Regions from separate parts of the Geomonas oryzisoli genome, predicted to be linked through region 2. Evidence: riboswitches for the same ligand, from Rfam matches in the RefSeq annotation. Region 2 holds a riboswitch; each other region holds the start of a gene.
What was found. Region 2 has a riboswitch for molybdenum cofactor ahead of KP004_RS10320 (molybdopterin molybdotransferase MoeA). Riboswitches for the same ligand answer to the same signal wherever they lie in the genome.

Region 1 (6,331 bases), 700 kb from region 2:
CAAGCGCATCATCCTGCTGGCGGAAGGGCGTCTGGTTAACCTGGGCTGCGCCACCGGTCACCCCTCCTACGTCATGTCCTCCTCCTTCGCCAACCAGACCCTGGCGCAGATGGAGATCTTCTGCAACCCCGGCAAGTATCCGGTGGGCGTCTACATTCTCCCCAAGGAACTGGACGAGAAGGTGGCGCGCCTGCAGCTGAAGACCCTGGGCGCCATGCTGACCGAGCTGACCGACGCCCAGGCGGCGTACATCGGCGTCAAGAAGGAAGGGCCGTACAAGTCGGAGCATTACAGGTACTAAACGGCGAACGGCCGTTCTAGGTTCTAGGTTCTATGTTCTAGGTTCTACGTTTCAACCTTTCATCCATCCCCCCCCTCCCTCCGGGAGAGGGGCGGGGGTGAGGGCGAATGATTATTCGCCCATACGGTTGGTGCGAACTTCCTGGTTCCCAAGCTCCAGCTTGGGAACCCCATTCGGCGCAAAGCTCCAGCTTTGCATCCGAGGGAAGTTGGAGCTTCGGAGAGGCTTTGCGTTCCCAAGGCGGACCTTGGGAACGAGATCACGGTTGGTACGAAAGGACTATCATCGCAACAAAAAGAAAGGGCGCCTGCTTTTAGCGGCGCCCTTTCTTATCCTTGCTGCTCTTTCTCTGCTTCTTTCTTCTTCCCCCGACCGGAGGTGCATGCGGGAGACATTCAAGTCTCGATCCCCATGCTGGGCAGGATGAAGCGCTGCAACACGATCCACCCCACGACGATCCCACCTAAAATCAACATCTCTTGCATATTTCACCTCCCGAATCCTACCATCCGCTTTATCGCATATTCGGGAAAGAAAATATACCAAATTAATTATTATTATGACCCGTTCAGCTTTGATTCTGCTTCAGGCACAGCACCTTATGCCGACTTCGGCCTCGCTCAGCAGATCCACTTCCCTCATCAGCGCCAGATCGACTTCGCTCCCGGCGGGGATGAAGGTGGCGTCACAGGGGAGGGCGGCCAGGGCATCGCACCTGGTCATGGTGCTGAGTATCGCGGTGTGCTGCTCACCGGCACAGTAGGCGACGTGCCTGCCGTGGCGCTTCTTCACCGTGACCCGGATGAAGTGCAGCTTGCCGGCCTTCTTGTGTGCATCTTCGGCCAGTATCCCTTTGACGAAGGGGGGGAGCACCCGGTGGTGCCCCATCATCTTCAGAAGGGCGGGCTTCACCAGCAGCTCGAAGGTCACCATGGTGGAGACGGGGTTACCGGGAAGCGAGAAGATCGGCTTTCCCTGCCAGACCGAGAAGGCGGTGGGGCCGCCCGGCTTCATCCCTATCTTCCAGAACAGCTCGTCGGCGCCGAGGCTCGCGGCAACCTCCCGGACCAGGTCGCGGTCACCGGCGGAGACGCCGGCCGAGGTGATCAGGGCGTCGCAGCAAAGGCCTTCCTGCATCTTATCCCGGTGACTTTCCAGGTTGTCCCGCGCGATGCCGAGCAGCACCGGTTCCGCTCCCGCCTCGCGCACCGCGGCGGCGAGTGACAGGGCGTTGGAGTTGATCACCTTGCCGGCCCTCGGGCTTTCGCCCAGTTCGATGAGCTCGTCTCCTGTGGAGAGGATGGCCACCCGCACCTTGCGGTGCACCGGTACCAGCGCCTGCCCCATGGCGGCCAGCATGCCGATCTCGGCGGGGCGGACCTGGCTGCCGGCAGGAAGGACCTGGGTGCCCGAGGCAACGTCGCTTCCCTTGACCCGTACGTGCTGCTTGGGGAGCACCCTCTGGTTGATGACGACCTGGTCCCCGTCCTGTTCCGTGTCCTCGATGGGGACCACCGCGTTGCATCCGGGGGGAATGGGGGCGCCGGTCATGATGCGCACCGCACAGCCGACGGTTACGGCGGCGCACTCTTCGCCGCCGGCCGGGAGAAATCCGGTGATGAGGAGCCGGCTGGGGACCGAGGTGCAATCGGCGGCGTGCACGGCATAGCCGTCCATGGCCGAATTGTCGTATTGGGGCAGGTCCCACGGGGCCATGATGTCCCTGCTCACCACGCGCCCCAGTGCGTCGGACAGCAGTACGTTTTCCTCTCCAAGCGGGGCGACGTGGCCCAGTATGATGCCTCGAGCTTCTTCAAAGCTTGGCATGATGCACCTCGGTGCTCTCTGCGGCGTCGTCGACGGCGTCGCTTGTTTTTTTAGCGGCAGCGTTGCCGCTTTACAGCGCTTTCCTCGCCCCATGCAGCAAGGGGAAGAGCTAAGCCGCGTCGACCAGGGTGACCGGGACCGGAGCGTAGGAGATCTCCTGCATCTCCATTTCCAGGAGGTCGATGGCGAGCTTGCGGTTTCTGAGCGGCTCACCCTTGCCGAGCAGGATCTTGCAGACCTCGGCGACTTCCAGGCTCGCCACGACGGCCGGGGTGAAAGAGGGGTTGCCGAGCTGCTGCTCGATCCCCTTGCCCGCCACCCAGTGGCGGTAGATCTGCTGCACGGTGGTCTCGCCGGGGAACTGGGAGGCGACGTGGCCGTACCAGCCGCCGATGGCGCCGTGCACCATGGGGATGCCGGCCAGGTTGCAATACTCGGCCAGCTGCAGCCGGTACGAGATGCTGTCCAGCGCGTCCACCGCGACCTGCGCTCCCGCCAGCAGCTCGAAGCCGTTGGCCAGGCAGAAGTAGTCCTGGATGGCGGTGACCGTGACGGCGGGATTCACCTGTGCCAGCCGCTCCGCAGCTACCGCCGCCTTGGGTTGTCCGAGCAGGGCGGGCGAGGAGAGAATCTGCCGGTTCAGGTTGTGCTCCTCGAAGATGTCCGGGTCGACGGCGATAATCTGTCCGACCCCGAGGCGCGCCAGCTCTTCCAGGACGTAGCCGCCCAGGCCGCCGCAGCCGATCACGGCGACGCGGCTTTGGAACAGGCGCAGCTGCTCATCGACCTGGATCATGTTCCGGTTGCGCTGGTAGCGCGCCGGGAAGAGGCCGTTTTGCAGGGCGATGAGCTCGACCGCCGCGTGGCTCAGCTTGAATTGCTTCGCGGTGGCGTCCTGGGCGCTCCAGGAAAGCAGTCCGTCCTTGGTCTGATCTTTCAGAAAAGTGATGACCTTGCGCATATCAGCCTCCTCCGACCAGGGGAAAGAGTGAAAGCGTGTCGCCGTGGCTCAGTTTGCTGTCGAGTTCGCCGTGCCGGCCGTTCAGCATGACGATGCCGATCTCCTCTTCGGTGAGTCCGAGGGAGAGCACCACCTGGCGCACGTCGCACCCCTCGGCGAGCTCCTGCTCGGCGACCTTGAACCTGCCGTTTCTGAATGTGGCGAAAAGCTTGAGTGTGATCTGCATAACGGCACCTGCGTGTTTGGCTTAAACGGAAAAACCCGGCGTGACTTCCGTCACGCCGGGTAGAGGTGGTTCCTAGAAGTTCCAGAACTCGTCGATTTCCTCGTCGGTGAAGTCCCACACCGCGTTGTGCGGTGCGACCGGCTCGGTCTTGAAGAAGTCCGGCAGGCGGTCGTGGACGTTGGTGAGACCGGCTTTCTGGTTGAACTCGCGCTCGGTCTTCAGGATGTACTTGCCCAGGTTGTTGACGTCGTCGCCGGTGAGGGCGATGCCGAAGCGGGCATTGATCATGTCGATGAGGGCCGGCAGGCACTCCGGGATGTCCAGCGCCGGGAAGGCGACGAAGATGCACATACCGGTGGAGTCAACCGCGGCGGTCGCGATCTGCAGGTTACGGGAGAGCTCGACCTGGCCGTCCTTCTTGAGCGGATCGACGTAGCCGCCGACGTTCAGGATGTTGGTGGCGATGGTGTAGCCGGAGGTGTGGTCGGCGCCCATGGTGGAGGTGGCGTAGGTGATGCCGATGCCCTTGACGGAGCGCGGGTCGTACGCCGGGATGCCCTGGTTCTTGACCACCGGTACGCGGGTCACGCCGTAGGTGCGGCCAACGGATGCGGCGCCGCCGCCCAGCACGCGGCCCAAAGCGGTGCCCTTGGCGATTTCGTCGGTCAGCAGGCGAAGCATTTCCTTGGAGTCGCCCCACTTGAGGATGCCGGCCTCCATGGCCACGCCGAACATGACGGCGGTCTCGATGGAGTCGATCCCGATGTCGTCCATCAGGTTGTCGGCGCGGGCGATGTCGTCCAGGTTGTCGATGCAGCAGTCGGCGCCCAGGCCCCAGATGGTCTCATACTCGAAGCCGGAGGTGACGTACTTGCCTTCCTTGTCGTGGTAGACCTGCGAGCACTGGATGATGCAGCCGGCGTGGCAGCCGTGTTTCGGCTTGCCGCCGCGCGCCACGATGGTGTCGTGCATGGTCTCACCGGAAATCTTGTCGTGCCCTTCGAACTGGCCGACGGTGAAGTTCTTGGTCGGCAGGCCGCCTGCTTCGTTGAGGATGTTGACCAGGACGTTGGTGCCGTAGGTCGGCAGGCCTTCGCCGGAGACCGGGTGGTCGAGCAGCGCCTTGGAGAACGCCCTTGCTGCGGTCTTGAATTTCTCCGGATCCGCGATGGTCACGGCTTTCGCGCCTTCGCTGTCGATGGAGATGAACTTAATCTGCTTGGAGCCCATGACCGCGCCCAGGCCGCCACGGCCGTGGCTGCGGATCTTGCTGTCCGGGTCCTTGACGGAGATGTTGGCGGCGGTCATTTTCAGCTCGCCGGCCGGGCCGATGGTGAGTACGCCGGTCTTCTTGCCCAGGCGGGTCTCGACTGCGTCGATGACGGCGAAGTTACCAAGACCGAGCAGTTCTTTCTCCTCGTTGATGGTGACGCCGTTCGCGCTCACGGCCAGGTTGTACCAGGCGCCGGTTTTCGGTGCGCCTTCGATGATGATCGCTTTGATGCCCAGTTTGGCCAGCATCTGAGCTGCGGTGCCGCCTGCGTTGGACTCTTTGATGCCGCCGGTGAGCGGGCTCTTGGCGCCTGCGGAGAGACGGCCGGAGTTGGCTGCCGCGGTGCCGGTCAGCAGGCCCGGTGCGAAGACGAGCTTGTTCTCGGGGGAAAGCGCGTGGCAAGTCGGCGGTACTTCGGCGGCCACGATGGTGGAGGTGAGGCCACGGCCACCCAGGCCTGCCCATGCTGCCGGAACTTCTTCGATCTTGGTGGTGAGGTCGGTCATGTTGACGCGAAAAATCTTATCCATGCTTTTCAAGCTCCCTGTTTTTATTTAGTTCTACCGGCAGTAGCTACCGCCGGGACTCCTTTCCAAGAGGGAGGCTCCGCCGTTTCCAGCGAAACCCGTTGGCCTGGAGCCATGAGGGATGATCCCTTTTAGGCTGCGACGGCTCGGAGATTTTTGATGCGTGACTGACCCGACACCGCTTACGCATCTGTTGCGTGTGCTGGGGTACTGCGGGGCGCTACGGCCTTAAGCTTCCCCCTTTCGCAAAGGAGGAAAGGCTTCATTATGCTCCTCCCCCCGGAGGGGGGAGGTTGGGAGGGGGGATGCCGCAGTCTGTGAACAAGGCCCCCCCTCCCTAACCCTCCCCCTCCGGGGGAGGGGATTATGCTGCAGTGGGTGAAGTTGCCATCACCAATTCGGTGGCGTCTTCCCCCTCACCCTGTCCCTCCCCCGCAAGGGGGGAGGGGACGTTGGGGCGAGTGACTACTACATTGCATCCTTGAAGATCTGGATGACCTGCTCGAGGGTCGCTTTGCGCGGGTTGGTGAACTGGCAAGCGTCCTTCTTCGCGTTCTCTGCCATGATGGCCAGATCCTCTTCCTTGACATTGAGGGCCTTGAGGCCGGTCGGGATGCCGATGGAAGCGGAGAGGGTGCGGATCCTGTCGATCGCCTTCTGGCCGGCTTCGGTCACGGAGAGGCCGTCGACGTTCTCGCCCAGAGCCTTGGCGATGTCAGCGAAACGCTTCGGGCAGGCGATCAGGTTGTACTGGCTGACGGCCGGCAGCAGGATGGCGTTGCAGACGCCGTGCGGCAGGTTGTAGAAGCCGCCCAGCTGGTGAGCCATGGAGTGAACGTAGCCAAGCGATGCGTTGTTGAACGCCATGCCGGCCAGGTACTCGGCGTAAGCCATCCTGTCGCGTGCCTCGAGGTCTTCGCCGTTGGCGACAGCCTTGGAGAGGAACTCGGCGATCAGCTCGATGGCTTTGATGGCACAGGCGTCGGTGATCGGGGTGGCGATGGTGGAGACGTATGCCTCAACCGCGTGGGTCAGGGCGTCCATACCGGTGGCAGCGGTCAGAGCTGCCGGCTTGCCGACCATGAGCAGCGGGTCGTTGATGGCGATGTTCGGAGTGCAGCGCCAGTCGACGATAGCCATCTTTACGTGGGTGTCGGTGTTGGTGATGATGCAGAAGCGGGTCATTTCGGAAGCGGTACCGGCGGTGGTGTTGATA
Region 2 (6,331 bases):
GAGGAACTGGTGCGCCAGGCCCATGTCCAGGTGGCCGGAACCAAATCGGACCCAACGCCGCCCGCTCCGCTCACCGGCGCCATGCTCCTCTTCGTGGCCGCGCCGGTACGGGACCAGGCCGGCAACGTGGTGGGAGCGCTGTACGGCGGGGTTTTGTTGAACAACAACAAAAAGCTGGTGGACAAGATCAAGACTGTCGTCTACGAAGGGGCGAAATCCAACGGCCGCGACGTGGGTAACTCCACCATATTTCAGGGGGACGTCCGGATCGCGACCAACGTCCCCAATACCGACGGCAGCCGTGCCATCGGCACCAAACTCTCGGCGCCGGTGTACGACCGCGTCCTGCTAAAAGGGGCCAAGTGGGTGGGGAGGGCCTTCGTGGTCAACGACTGGTACCTGACCGCCTACGAGCCGATCTTTTCGCTGCAGGGGGTGCCGATCGGGGCACTCTACGTGGGGATGCTGGAGAGTCACTACTCGGCGGTGAAGACCGACATGGCGGTCCTTTTGAGCTTCGTGCTCCTTTTGAGCGGGCTGACCGGGGTTTCCATGTCCGGTTTCCTGGGACGCAAGCTGGCGCAACCGATCAAGGAACTGGAGCTCTTGACGCGGCGGGTGGCGGCGGGCGAGCGGGACGTAAAGAGCACCATCGACTCGCGCGACGAGATCGGCGACCTGGCTGAGCGCTTCAACGACATGAGCCAGTCCCTTGCCGAGCGCGAGGACAGCATCATCGAGCTGAACCGGAACCTGGAGCAGAAGGTACAGTTGAGGACGGCAGAACTGGAGGAGAAGAACCGACTCCTGGTGCAGACGCGTGAGGAGCTGTTGCGGGTCGAGAAGCTGGCGGCAATCGGCGAGTTGGCGGCAGGCGTCGCCCACGAAATCAACAACCCCATGGCCATCATCCGCGGCAACACGGAGCTTTTGCAGCTCTCGGTCCCGGAGGACGCCCCCAACCGTGAGGAGGTGGACACCATCTTCCAGCAGGTAAAGCGGGTGGAGCGGATCGTATCAAACCTGTTGAAGTTCGCCCGGCGCGAGCAGATGGAGCGCGGCGAGGTACACCTGAACGAGCTTTTGCACGAGATCGTGGGGCAGATAGGTCACCAGGTTTCCCTGGAGAAGATCGAGGTGTTCGAGTTCTACGCCGAGGAGGTGGCCGTGGTCGAAGGGGACCAGGACCAGCTGCGGCAGGTATTCACCAACTTGATCCTGAACGCCGTGCAGGCGATGCCTGACGGCGGCGTTCTCGACATCAGGAGCGCGCCGGTGGGGAGTGGGGACAACTACGAAGTGAAGATTTCCGATACCGGAGTCGGGATCCAGCTGGAGAACCTGAGGCAGGTATTCAACCCCTTCTACACCACCAAGGCGAACGGCACGGGGTTAGGGTTGTCGGTAAGTTACGGCATCATCAGGGAGCACGGCGGTTGCATCGACGTGGAGAGCATCCCAGGTCGAGGCAGCAGTTTCACCGTGCTGCTCCCCTGCGAGCACTGAAGCCCCCCCTTTACGCAAAGAGGCCGCGAGCGTGCAGACGCCTCGCGGCCTTTCACTGTTTTGTACCAGTTGCAGCGTCTTACACCACCACCTTATCCCCGGGCCGAACCACCCCGCCCTTCAGCACCCTGGCGAAGATCCCCTCTTTGGGCATCACGCAGTCACCGGCCTGGTAGTAGATGGCGCAGCGGGTATGGCACTCCTTGCCGATCTGGGTCACCTCCAGGAGGGTCTCCCCGAGCTCGATCTTGGCGCCGATGGGGAGGCTCACCAGGTCCACCCCTTCGGTGGTGATGTTCTCGGCGAAGTCCCCTTCCTTCACGTCCAGCCCGAGCGCCTGCATCTTGGCGATGCTTTCCTGGGCGAGAAGACTTACCTGCCGGTGCCAGTCGCCGGCGTGGCCGTCGCCGACGATGCCGTGCTCCTCGCGCATAGTGACCTCGGGGACCGGGGTCTTCCTCTCCCCTTTGTTCTTGCTGATATTGACGGCGATTACCTTTCCGATCATGCCTTCTCCTTGTTCTCTAGCCGCCTACGCGGGACATTGCGAATGGTTTGGTTTCCACACCTTCATCGGTCACCTCGTGCCGCCCCGGTTTGGCCGCCACGATGCGCCGGATTTCCTTGCGTAAAAGTTCGTCGTCGCCCGTCACCAGCACCGGTTTCAGGTCGACGCCTTCCCCGGAGAACAGGCACCCCTTGGCGACACCGGACGCGGTCACCCGCAGGCGGTTGCAGCCGTCGCAGAAGTGCCCCGTCATGGCGGTGATGATCCCCAGCGACCCGGGCGCCCCCTGAATCCGGAAATTCTTGGACGGGCCGGAGCGCTCGCTGTTGGTGCTTTCCTCGATGGTGTACTCGCGGGCAATGCGCTCCCTAATCTCGGCACCCGGTACGGTGAGGTCACGCCAGTCCGCGTCGCCAGAGGTCGGCATGTACTCGATGAAGCGCACCGCATAGGGACGCTTCAGGGTCAGCGCCGCGAAATCAAGGATCTCGTCGTCGTTCACCCCGCGCATCACCACCACGTTGATCTTGTGGGGCGGGAAGCCGACCCGTTCCGCCTCGTCGAGCCCGTCCAGTACCCGCTGCAGGTCTCCCCCGCGGGTGATGGCGGCAAAGGTTTCCGGCTTGAGAGAATCGAGGCTCACGTTCAGCCTCTGTACCCCGGCATCTCTCAACCCCTGCGCCATCTCCTTCAAAAGGAGGCCGTTGGTGGTCAGGACCAGTTCCTTCAGCCCCGGCAAGGCGGCCAGGCGTGCCAGGAAGTCGACGATTCCCTTGCGCACCAGGGGCTCCCCGCCGGTGACGCGGATCTTCTCGATCCCGGCGGCAACGGCCTCGGACGAGATCCGGAGCAGATCCTCGTAGGAGAGCATCTCGCAGTGGCTCAGCTTCTCGACACCCTCTTCAGGCATGCAGTAGCTGCAGCGGAGGTTGCAGCGATCGGTGACCGAGAGTCGCAGGTAGTTGATGCGCCTGCCGTAGGTATCTATCAATGACATAAAATTCCCTGATTACAGGTGTTTAAACTGCTTGACCTCAAGCGGCGGGTGATCCCGCAGGCAGCCGGTCGCGGCTCGACTGTCTGGTACACGCTAAAAACCATACCTTGTTTGTCAAACGGAAATCAACCACTTTAATGAGCATGGTTGGGGTGCCCCTGCAGACTGGCTAGAAAAGTATACGGCTTGGAGGCGAGGCGGCGCAGCCTCCGAAAACCACTAAATTACAAGGTGTTACCATGGCGTTGGCACGGCCCGGGGTGCAACCCTTAAGCTAAAATAATTGTTTATTTCCGCCCAAATATGCTATGGCTTTGGGAAAATATGCACAACGTCTCCGAGCTGCTGCCGTCTAAAGGGAAACACCCCAGGGCGCCGCAGCCGATGGGTGCTGCCGGAAACGGCACCGCCTCCCTCTTGGAAAGGAGAAGCACCGCCGCATCAGCGCACGGGCCCCCTCTTCCTTCACGGAGACGGGGCTTTTTTCGTAACTGCCATTAACAAGGAACAAAGAGGAAGAGATGACGAACTACGAGCAAGCCAGACGCATGGTCATCGAAAAGGTGGCGCCCGTTGGCGTGGAAAGGGTGCTGCTTCTGGAAGCCGCCGGACGGGTGCTGGCCGAGGACTACGTGGCCCCCAAGGACATGCCGCGCTGGGACAACTCCGCCATGGATGGATTCGCCGTCAGGAGCGCAGACTGCGCGCCGGGCACCGTACTGAAGGTCACCGACTACATCCCCGCCGGTGTCAGTTCCGACGACGCCGTGACGCCGGGGTGCGCGGCGCGCATCATGACCGGCGCCCCCATCCCGCCGGGTGCCGATGCGGTCGTGCCGATAGAGGAGACCGAGAACACGGCCGAGACCGTGAAGCTCCTGCAGCAGGTGAAAAAGCACGACCATATCCGCTTCCAGGGCGAGGACGTGCGCAGCGGTGAGGCGGTCATGCCGCGCGGCACCGTCATCGGCGCTCCCCAGGTGAGTCTGCTGGCCTCCTTCTCGGCGGTCCTGGTTCCGGTCTACCGCAAGGTGCGCGTTGCGATTCTCTCCACCGGCGACGAACTGGTCGAAGTAGGCACCGAGCCCAAAGAGAGCCAGATCGTCAACAGCAATACCCTCGCCCTCGCCACCGCCATCAAGCTCTGCGGCGCCGAACCAGTCATCCTCGGCATCGCCCGCGACGACCGCGACAGCCACCGGGCCCTGCTCTCCGAGGGACTGAAGGCGGACGTGCTGATCACCTCGGCCGGGGTCTCCGCCGGGGACCGTGACCTGGTGCGCGAGGTGCTGGCGGAACTGGGCGTAGTGGAGCAGTTCTGGAAGCCCGGCATCAAGCCCGGCGGCCCCACGGCCTTCGGCATGAAAGGGAACATCCCCGTTTTTTCACTGCCCGGCAACCCGGTTTCCACCATGATCACCTTCGAGGAGTTCGCCCGGCCGGCGATCCTGCGCATGATGGGGCACGAGAAGGTGTTCCGTCGCACCGTCAGGGGCGTCCTCAAGGAAGGGGCGCGCAAGAAGGCGGGTAAGGTCAACTTCCTGCGTGTCCACGTCGCCATCGAGGGAGGGCGCTATATCGCCAGCACCTCGGGAGATCAAAACACCGGGATACTGAAGACCATGCTGCGCTGCAACGCCCTCGCCATCCTCCCCGCCGAGGCGACCGAGTTCGCCGCCGGCGCGGAAGTAGATCTGCACCTGCTCGATCCCACCTTGGAAATGGAGGTTTAACATGTCGTTCAACCACTTTGACGCCAGCGGCAACGCCATCATGGTCGACGTAAGCCAGAAGACCCCGACCATGCGCACCGCCGTAGCCGGCGCCGTGCTGACCCTGAAACCCGAAACCGTGCAGTCCATCGTCTCCGGGAAGATGGCCAAGGGCGACGTCCTCGGCGTGGCCCGCCTGGCCGGCATCGCCGGCGCCAAGAAGACCCCCGACCTGATACCACTCTCCCACCCGCTCGCCATTCACCACGTCGCCATAGAGTTCGAGGTGGACGAGGCGAAGGGAACCATCGGCGTCATGGCCACCGTGCGCGCCTTCGAGCGGACCGGCGTGGAGATGGAGGCCATGACCGCCGCCACCGTAGCCGCACTCACCGTGTACGACATGTGCAAGGGGACCGACAAGGGTATCGTCATCTCGGATGTGAAGCTGCACTACAAGGAAGGCGGCAAGAGCGGCGTCTTCAAGCGCGAGGACTAAGCACGCGTCGATGGGGACTGGCTCCGCAGGTGCCTGTCCCCTTTCGCTGCGTCAGACCGGTCGGACGTCCGACGTCCACCAGACTTAAAGGAGCCTCTACATGCGAGCAGCCATTCTCACCCTCAGCGACCGCTGTTCCACCGGGGAGCGTGCCGACGGCAGCGGCCCCGCCCTGCGGGCCTGGCTCGAAGAGCGCGGCGTCACGGTCGCCTGCACCGACGTCATCCCCGACGAGGGCGCCCTCATCTCGGAAAAACTCACCGAGTGGGCCGACAGCGGCCTCTACGACCTCATCCTCACCACCGGCGGCACCGGCGTCTCGCCGCGCGACGTCACCCCTGAGGCCACCGAGCGCGTGGTGGAGCGCCTGCTCCCCGGCTTCGGCGAGGTGATGCGCATGGAAAGCCTGAAGAAGACCCCGCACGCCATCATCTCCCGCGCAGTCGCCGGCATCAGGAAAAACGCGCTCATCATCAACCTTCCCGGCAGCCCCAAGGGCGCCACCGAGAACATCGGCTTCGTCTGGGCCGCGGTGCCCCATGCGGTCGCCAAACTGCAGGGAGACCCCGAGGAGTGCGGCACGCCGCTGCCGCGCTGACCGCCGAAGGGACGGCTTTTTTATTGACCGATCCCGCCCGCTGGGTTATATAACTAACACGGTTTTATAATTCAATTACGGAGGAATGCCCATGCCGTTGGTTAAGCAGATTCACGAGAAGGCGAAATCGAAACTCAAGACGGTGGTCTTGCCGGAGAGCTACGACGAAAGGATGCTCTTTGCCGCGCAGCAGATCGTGGAACAAGGTTTGGCCAAGATCGTGCTTTTGGGCAAGCCGGATGCGATCCAGGCGGCGGCCGCTGCCAAGGGGATCAACCTGGCCGGCGTGGAACTGGTCGACCCCGCCACTTCGCCCAAGCTCGACGCCTACGTCGGCAAGCTCGTGGAACTGAGGAAATCCAAGGGGCTCACCCCGCAGCAGGCCCAGGAGATGCTGACCGCGCCGGACAACCTCTACTTCGCAGGCATGATGGTGCGCGAGGGTGATGCCGACGGCGAGGTGGCCGGTGCCACCGGAACCACGGGTGACGTGTTGCGTGCCGCCTTCCAG
Region 3 (6,331 bases), 1.6 Mb from region 2:
AGGCAGTAGAGCGGGATGACCAGGGCCGCCTGGTAGGCAAACAGGCGCACGTCACGCCACAGGTCGGCGAGGGTGAGCCGGGCCGCAAGGTAGTAAGCCAGCGCCGCTGCGACCAGTACCGAGAGCGTCACGGGATTGCGTCCGCCTGCCGCGAGCGCGCTCAGCACCATGCCAAAGAGGAGCTTCCACCCGGCACCGAGGCGGTGCACCGGCGAGTCGTGGGCCGCGAACTGGCACGCGTACTCGCAGCTTCTCAGCGAGGTGCGCAGCTTAGGGAGCCGTTTCTGCAATCACCCCTCCCTGCAGCGTGAGACTGCGGTCGGCCCAGCGCCGGTCGGGCAGCTCGTCGTGCGAGGCTATGAAGACCGTGGTGCCGTAGCGGATCGGCATGCGGGCCAGGATGGCCAAAAGGCTCAGCCGCTGCGGGAAGTCAAGCCCGGCGAAAGGCTCGTCGAGGAGCAAAAGGGCGGGACGCGGCGCCACCACCGCTGCCAGCGCCACGCGATGCTGCTCGCCGAACGAGAGCGTGAGCGGCGCCCGCTCCGCGAGGTGGGCGATACCGCAGAAGGAAAGCGCCTCGGCGACGATGCGGTCGACCTCCTCGACCGGGTAGGCCAGCCGTTCCAGCGTGAAGGCCACCTCCTCGCGCACCGTCTCCGCGAAAAGCTGGCGCGCCGGGTTCTGGAACAGCACCCCGACCTGCCCGCGCAGGTCGCCGGGCCGGGGGCTTTCCTTGCCGGCGACCCAGACCCTGCCGGCATCCGGCGTCATCAGCCCGGCCAGACAGCGCAACAGACTGGACTTGCCGGCCCCGTTGCGACCGAAGAGATGCACCCGCTCCCCGCGGCTCACCCGCAGCTGTGCCTTTTTCAGCACCGCCCCCGTTTCCGGATAGGAAAGCTCCACCCCCTGCACGTCGAGCACCGGCCGGGTGCCGTAGAGCGAGGACGAGTAGGGGAGCAGGAACGCCTTGGGGCGATAGCGTACCGGGTCAGGGGGGACCCGATCGCTCCCCACGAGGCGTCCCCGCTCCAGCTTCAGGTAGCGGTCCACCAGCCCGTCGAAAGGGCGTGGGTCGTGCTCCGCCATCACGATGGTGTGCCCCCTGCGCTTGAGCTCCGTGAAGACCGCCACCAGTTCCTCTTTCCCCTGCACGTCGAGCTGTGAGGTCGGCTCGTCCAGCAAGAGGAGCCCCGGCCGCATGGAGAGGACCGAGGCCACCGCGAGCCGCTGCTTCTGCCCCGCCGAAAAGCGCTCCACGCTGCGCCGCTCCTCCCCGGTCAGCCCGACCTCGTGCAGCCCCTCCCGGACCCGCAGCGCGATCTCGTCGGCCGGCACGCAAAAGTTCTCCGGCCCGAATGCGATTTCCTCGGCGACCGTGGAGCACAGGATCTGCGACTCGGCGGTCTGGAACACGATTCCCGCCGCCGGGGCGCTGCCCGCCGCGGCCGAAGGGGCGACCCGGATGGTACCAAGCCGCGAGCCGCGCGGCAGCAGCCCCATGATCCCCATGAGCAGCGTGCTCTTGCCGCAGCCGGAATCCCCGGTCAGGCAGACGAACTCCCCGCGCCGCACAGAGGCGCTGATCCCGGAGAGGCTCGGTTCCGTGGAGCCGGGATAGGTGAAGCCGAAATCCTCTATGTCCAAAACGTTGTCGTGCAAAAAAACCTCGAAGTCCTGAAATCCGTCATGCAGAAGACCACGGCACGGTCATGCCCGGTCCTGTAGGGGCGAATAATCATTCGCCCTGCTGGCAGCGGCCATGCGAGCGGGCCGCTCCCTCAGGCCGCCTCGTGCAGCGGCGGCAGCCCCAGACAGGTGAAGGATTCCACGCTCCAGCGCCGGTAGCGGCAGTTGTAGCAGGAGAGCTCCTCCTCGACCACCTGCTCCTCCTCGACGTCCGCCACGAAGCAAGCGCAGCAACCGGCGACTTCCGCCGCCACCCCCCAGGCCTCCTTGCCGTGGGCGAACTCCCTGTTCCCTCTCTGATCGCGGCGCCACATGCTAGTACGCCTTCAGCTGCTTGCGATGCAGCGTCTGCCAGCGCGCCTGGGAGTCCGGCGACTGGGTGGCGCCCACCAGGAGCACCGACTCCCCATCCAGCAGCACCGTCTTCGGCTTTTCACCCAGCACCACCAGGTCCTCGTCTTTCAACGCCTCGCCGGTCACGCTTTTCACCACGTCGACCACCGGATGCTGCAGCAGCTCGTCCACCCGCAGCATGCGGTAGGGCTGGCCGAATTCCAGGAACCCCTTCAGGCGCCCGTCGTTGCCCGACATCCTGAGCCCGGCGCCGGCCAGGGCACCGATCACCCCCTGCCCCGTGCCGCCGTGCTGGGAGAGGTGCACGCCGAGACGCCCGGCGAGATCGTAGGCCTCGTCCATCCCGATCACCTCGCGCTTCGCGCGGCGACCGAAGCCGATCAGCTCGTTGCGCGCCGCCATCCGGGCCGGCACCGCGACGCACAGCCCCGGATCGGAACCGGGCGCGCTCTCCTTTTCCAGGAACTCCGAGACGTACTCGATGACCGGTTCGAGCCACCCCTCGCCCACATCCGCGAAGAAGCACATGGCGCTGTTGTGCGAGGTGTAGGGGATGTCCGGGTGCACGTAGAGCTGGTGCCTGGTGATGTAACTGCAGGTGCCCCAGCCGCGCTGCTGCAGTTCGTCCGCGATCAGGGAGGCGATCTCCCCGGTCCCCCTGCTCTCGAGGTTGTCGGTATCGTCGATTGAAATCGCTATCCGCATCTGCTTTCACTCCTGACCGTTGTATTACAAAGTAAATAACGCTAGACAAAAAAAAGCCCCGATCCTGGATGGAAGGGGGCCTTTAACAGTTCGGTGTTACCGCTCTGCCGCAAGGCTCTCCTTTCCAAAAGGGAGGCACCGCCGTTTCCGGCAGCACCCGTTGGCCCGCAGCCATGAGGAGGTCCTTTTAGGCGGCGAAGCTCGGAGAGGCTCAGATGAATTTGGGCAGAACCTTTAACACAGGTAAAACGTATACTCCAGAAAAATATGATGTGGAACGGCAAACTTTCGGCAGGTTACTCTTCTTTCTTCTCCTGTTCGACCCGGTCCATGGTGTCGAGCACCTTCTCGGGCTTGACATCCTTGGTCAGCTCCTCGAGTTCCGGGTTCCTGGACTCCTCGACTCCGAGTTTGTCCCCGATCGCGGTCAAAAGGGTAATGATCCTCGTGACCTCGTGCTCCGCCAGCAGGTCGATGTGCAGGTTCAGCTCGGCGCGCCGGTCCGCGGAGGCCTGCATGCGGTTTTGGCTGATGAGGACGAAGGTGGAAAGAAAGATCGCCTCGACCGAGGCGAACATGGCGAGAACGACGAAGGTGGGGTCGAAGCGGGGGAGGATGGTGATCCAGCCCAGGTTGACCAGTATCCATCCCCCGAAGAGGACCAGGTGGATGTAGACGAAGGGCATGCTCCCGGTGAAGGAGGTGATGGCGTCCGCCAGCCGTTCCTGCGCGCTCTTGGTGCGCTCCTCGGCCTGGCGCCGCTCCAGGAGCGCCGCGATGTTGCGGTTGACCACGGAAGCCATGGACTGGTCGGAATCGGACTCTCGCATCGCTCTCCCCGCCCTGCCGGAAGCATTCGAGCTGCGCTCAACCCGGAAACAGTACCGTACCAGTCGGGCACCGCAAGTCAGCGGAGCGCCGCCGGCTCGCAGGCCGCGCGGCGCCCCATCTTGTCACCTCCTCAGTTGAGCGTCACGATGCAGGGAGCAGGGGACGTGGTGTAGCCGCTCTCCGCATAGCCGCTCTTCATAGCCTTGACCCGGAAACTGTAACTGCCGCTGCTGCTTGCGCTGAAGTAGGTGTAGGTCCCCCCGCCGCTGTAAAGCTGCGTCCACGCGCCACCGTCGCGGCTGTACTCCACCTGGTAGGTGACACCGCTTACGTTGCTGCTACCCCAGCTGACCTGGAACTTGCCCGTGCTGCTGGCTGCCGGCACGGTGATCGAAGCGGGAGCCCCGCAGACGAGTTTTACGACGCAGGCGTTCGCCGATACCGTGTAGGGGCTGTCGTCAAAGCCTGCCTTCACCGCCTTGACCCGGAACCAGTAGCTGCCGTCCACCGTCACCTTGGGATAGGTATAGGTGCCGGTGCCACGGCTCATTTCGGTCCAGGGGCCGTCGTTGAGGCGGTATTCCAGCACGTAGGTCGCACCGGAGACGTTGCCGCTCACCCAGGAAACCTGGAACTGGCCGGTACTGTTGGCGCTCGGCACGTTCAACGCAGCCGGGGCGCCGCAGACGAGGTAGACCTTGCAGGGTGCGGCCGAGGTCGTGTAGGGGCTGTCGGCGAAGCCGGTTTTGATCGCCTTGACCCGGTACAGGTAACTGCCGTTGACGGCGACGGTCTGGTAGACATAGGTACCGGTGCCCCGGCTCACTTCGGACCAGGGGCCGTCGTCGAGGCGCGCCTCCAGCACGTAGGTGACGCCGGAAACGTTGCTGCTCCCCCAACTGACCTGAAACTGCCCCGTGCTGTTAGTGCCCGGGATCCTCACGGCTCCCGGGGCGCCGCAGGCGAGGTTGACCGCGCAGGCGGCAGACGTCGTGTAGGGGCTGTCGGCATAACCTGCCTTCACCGCTTTGACCCGGAAGCTGTAGTTGCCGTTTTGCGTGACCTTCGGATAAGCGTACACGGCGCTACCGCGGCTCAATTCGGTCCACGCCCCCTCGTCCAGGCGCTGCTCCAGCACGTAGGTCGCGCCCGAGATGTTGCTGCTCCCCCAGGAAACCGAGAGCTGACCCGTGCTGTTGGTCGCCGGCACGTTTACCGCTCCCGGCGCACCGCAGGCGAGGTTGACCGCGCAGGCGGCAGACGTCGTGTAGGGGCTGTCGGTATATCCGCTCTTCACCGCTTTGACCCGGAAGCTGTAGTTGCCGTTTTGCGTGACCTTCGGATAGGCGTACACGGCGCTACCGCGGCTCAATTCGGTCCACGCCCCCTCGTCCAGGCGCTGCTCGAGCACGTAGGTCGCGCCCGAGATGTTGCTACTCCCCCAGGAAACCGAGAGCTGCCCCGTGCTGTTGGTCGCCGGCACGTTTACCGCTCCCGGCGCACCGCAGGCGAGATTGACCGCGCAGGTGATGGCCGCAGTCGTGTAGGGGCTGTCGGCATAGCCTGTTTTCACCGCCTTGACCCGGAAACCGTAGCTGCCGTTTTGCGTCACCACCGGGTAACTGTAGACGGCGGTACCGCGGCTTAACTCGGCCCACGCCCCCTCGTCCTGACGCACCTCCAGCACGTAGGTGACACCCGAGATGTTGCTGCTCCCCCAGGATACCGAGAGCTGTCCCGTGCTGTTGGTCGCCGGCACGTTTACCGCTCCCGGCGCACCGCAGGCGAGATTGACCGCGCAGGTGATGGCCGAGGTCGTGTAGGGACTGTCGGCATAGCCTGTTTTCACCGCCTTGACCCGGAAGCCGTAGTTGCCGTTTTGCGTGACCTTCGGGTAGGCGTACACGGCGCTGCCGCGGCTCAATTCGGTCCACGCCCCCTCGTCCTGGCGCTGCTCGAGCACGTAGGTCGCGCCCGAGATGTTGCTGCTCCCCCAGGAAACCGGGATCTGCCCCGTGCTGTTGGTCGCCGGCACGGTGACCGTTGCCGGCGCGCCGCAGGCGAGCCTGACCGCGCAGGTGGTGGACGAGGTCGTGTAAGGGCTGTCGGCATAGCCGCTCTTCACCGCCTTGACCCGGAACCCGTAGCTGCCGTCCTGCGTCACGCTCGGGTAGGTGTAGGTGCCCGTGCCGCTGTAGATGCGAGTCCACGCGCCGCCATTCCAGCTGTACTCAAGGATGTAGGTGACCCCGCTCACGCTGGAGGCGCCCCAGGAGACCGGGAACGTTCCGGTGCTGTTGTTAGCCGGCACGTTGATCACCGCCGGGGGGGGGATGAACAGTTCTGGAAGCGCCAGTACGGTGCCGACCCGGCAGTTGTTGGTTTCATCTGTTTCCTCGACAGCTTTGCCGTAGTCGGCGCAGGCGACCAGGTAGAAGGTGCCGCCCGGAACGGAGGCCGGGATGGTGATCTCGCTGCTCGCGCTGACACAGTTCCCGGCGGGAAGGAGCGCGCTCACGCTGCGGCTGCCGATGAAACGATCGTCGGCGGAATACGCGGCATCGGCGGAGAGCAGGAACCCGACGTTGAAGGAAGGGGCCGCTCCCGGGCCGTTATTGCAGACGGTGTCGGTCACCGTGATGGCCCCCCCCTGCTGTCCCGCAGCCGGCCCGGATACAGACTGGACCAGGACGTCGCCCGCCTCCAGCCGGGTCACGGTGACCTGGCGGCTGGCGCTGTTGCCGAGGGTATC

Region 1: it holds a riboswitch for molybdenum cofactor, as region 2 does, so the genes downstream of both, KP004_RS13295 (aldehyde ferredoxin oxidoreductase family protein) here and KP004_RS10320 (molybdopterin molybdotransferase MoeA) in region 2, are expected to answer to the same signal.
Region 3: it holds a riboswitch for molybdenum cofactor, as region 2 does, so the genes downstream of both, KP004_RS03350 (hypothetical protein) here and KP004_RS10320 (molybdopterin molybdotransferase MoeA) in region 2, are expected to answer to the same signal.

The regions. Positions count from the first base shown of each region.
Region 1 covers NZ_CP076723.1:3,050,355-3,056,685, reverse strand. The annotation lists gene ahcY (adenosylhomocysteinase) at 1-301, shown strand, start outside; gene KP004_RS13310 (molybdopterin molybdotransferase MoeA) at 887-2,128, opposite strand; gene KP004_RS13305 (HesA/MoeB/ThiF family protein) at 2,238-3,089, opposite strand; gene KP004_RS13300 (MoaD/ThiS family protein) at 3,091-3,315, opposite strand; gene KP004_RS13295 (aldehyde ferredoxin oxidoreductase family protein) at 3,388-5,118, opposite strand; molybdenum cofactor riboswitch at 5,159-5,279, opposite strand; gene KP004_RS13290 (iron-containing alcohol dehydrogenase) at 5,584-6,331, opposite strand, start outside.
Region 2 covers NZ_CP076723.1:2,350,968-2,357,298, forward strand. The annotation lists gene KP004_RS10305 (cache domain-containing protein) at 1-1,506, shown strand, start outside; gene KP004_RS10310 (MOSC domain-containing protein) at 1,586-2,014, opposite strand; gene moaA (GTP 3',8-cyclase MoaA) at 2,031-3,011, opposite strand; molybdenum cofactor riboswitch at 3,335-3,455, shown strand; gene KP004_RS10320 (molybdopterin molybdotransferase MoeA) at 3,533-4,744, shown strand; gene moaC (cyclic pyranopterin monophosphate synthase MoaC) at 4,746-5,222, shown strand; gene KP004_RS10330 (MogA/MoaB family molybdenum cofactor biosynthesis protein) at 5,323-5,820, shown strand; gene pta (phosphate acetyltransferase) at 5,912-6,331, shown strand, end outside.
Region 3 covers NZ_CP076723.1:756,764-763,094, reverse strand. The annotation lists gene KP004_RS03365 (energy-coupling factor transporter transmembrane component T family protein) at 1-290, opposite strand, end outside; gene KP004_RS03360 (ABC transporter ATP-binding protein) at 271-1,647, opposite strand; gene KP004_RS03355 (hypothetical protein) at 1,782-2,003, opposite strand; gene KP004_RS03350 (hypothetical protein) at 2,005-2,748, opposite strand; molybdenum cofactor riboswitch at 2,850-2,967, opposite strand; gene KP004_RS03345 (DUF1003 domain-containing protein) at 3,045-3,578, opposite strand; gene KP004_RS03340 (S8 family serine peptidase) at 3,710-6,331, opposite strand, start outside.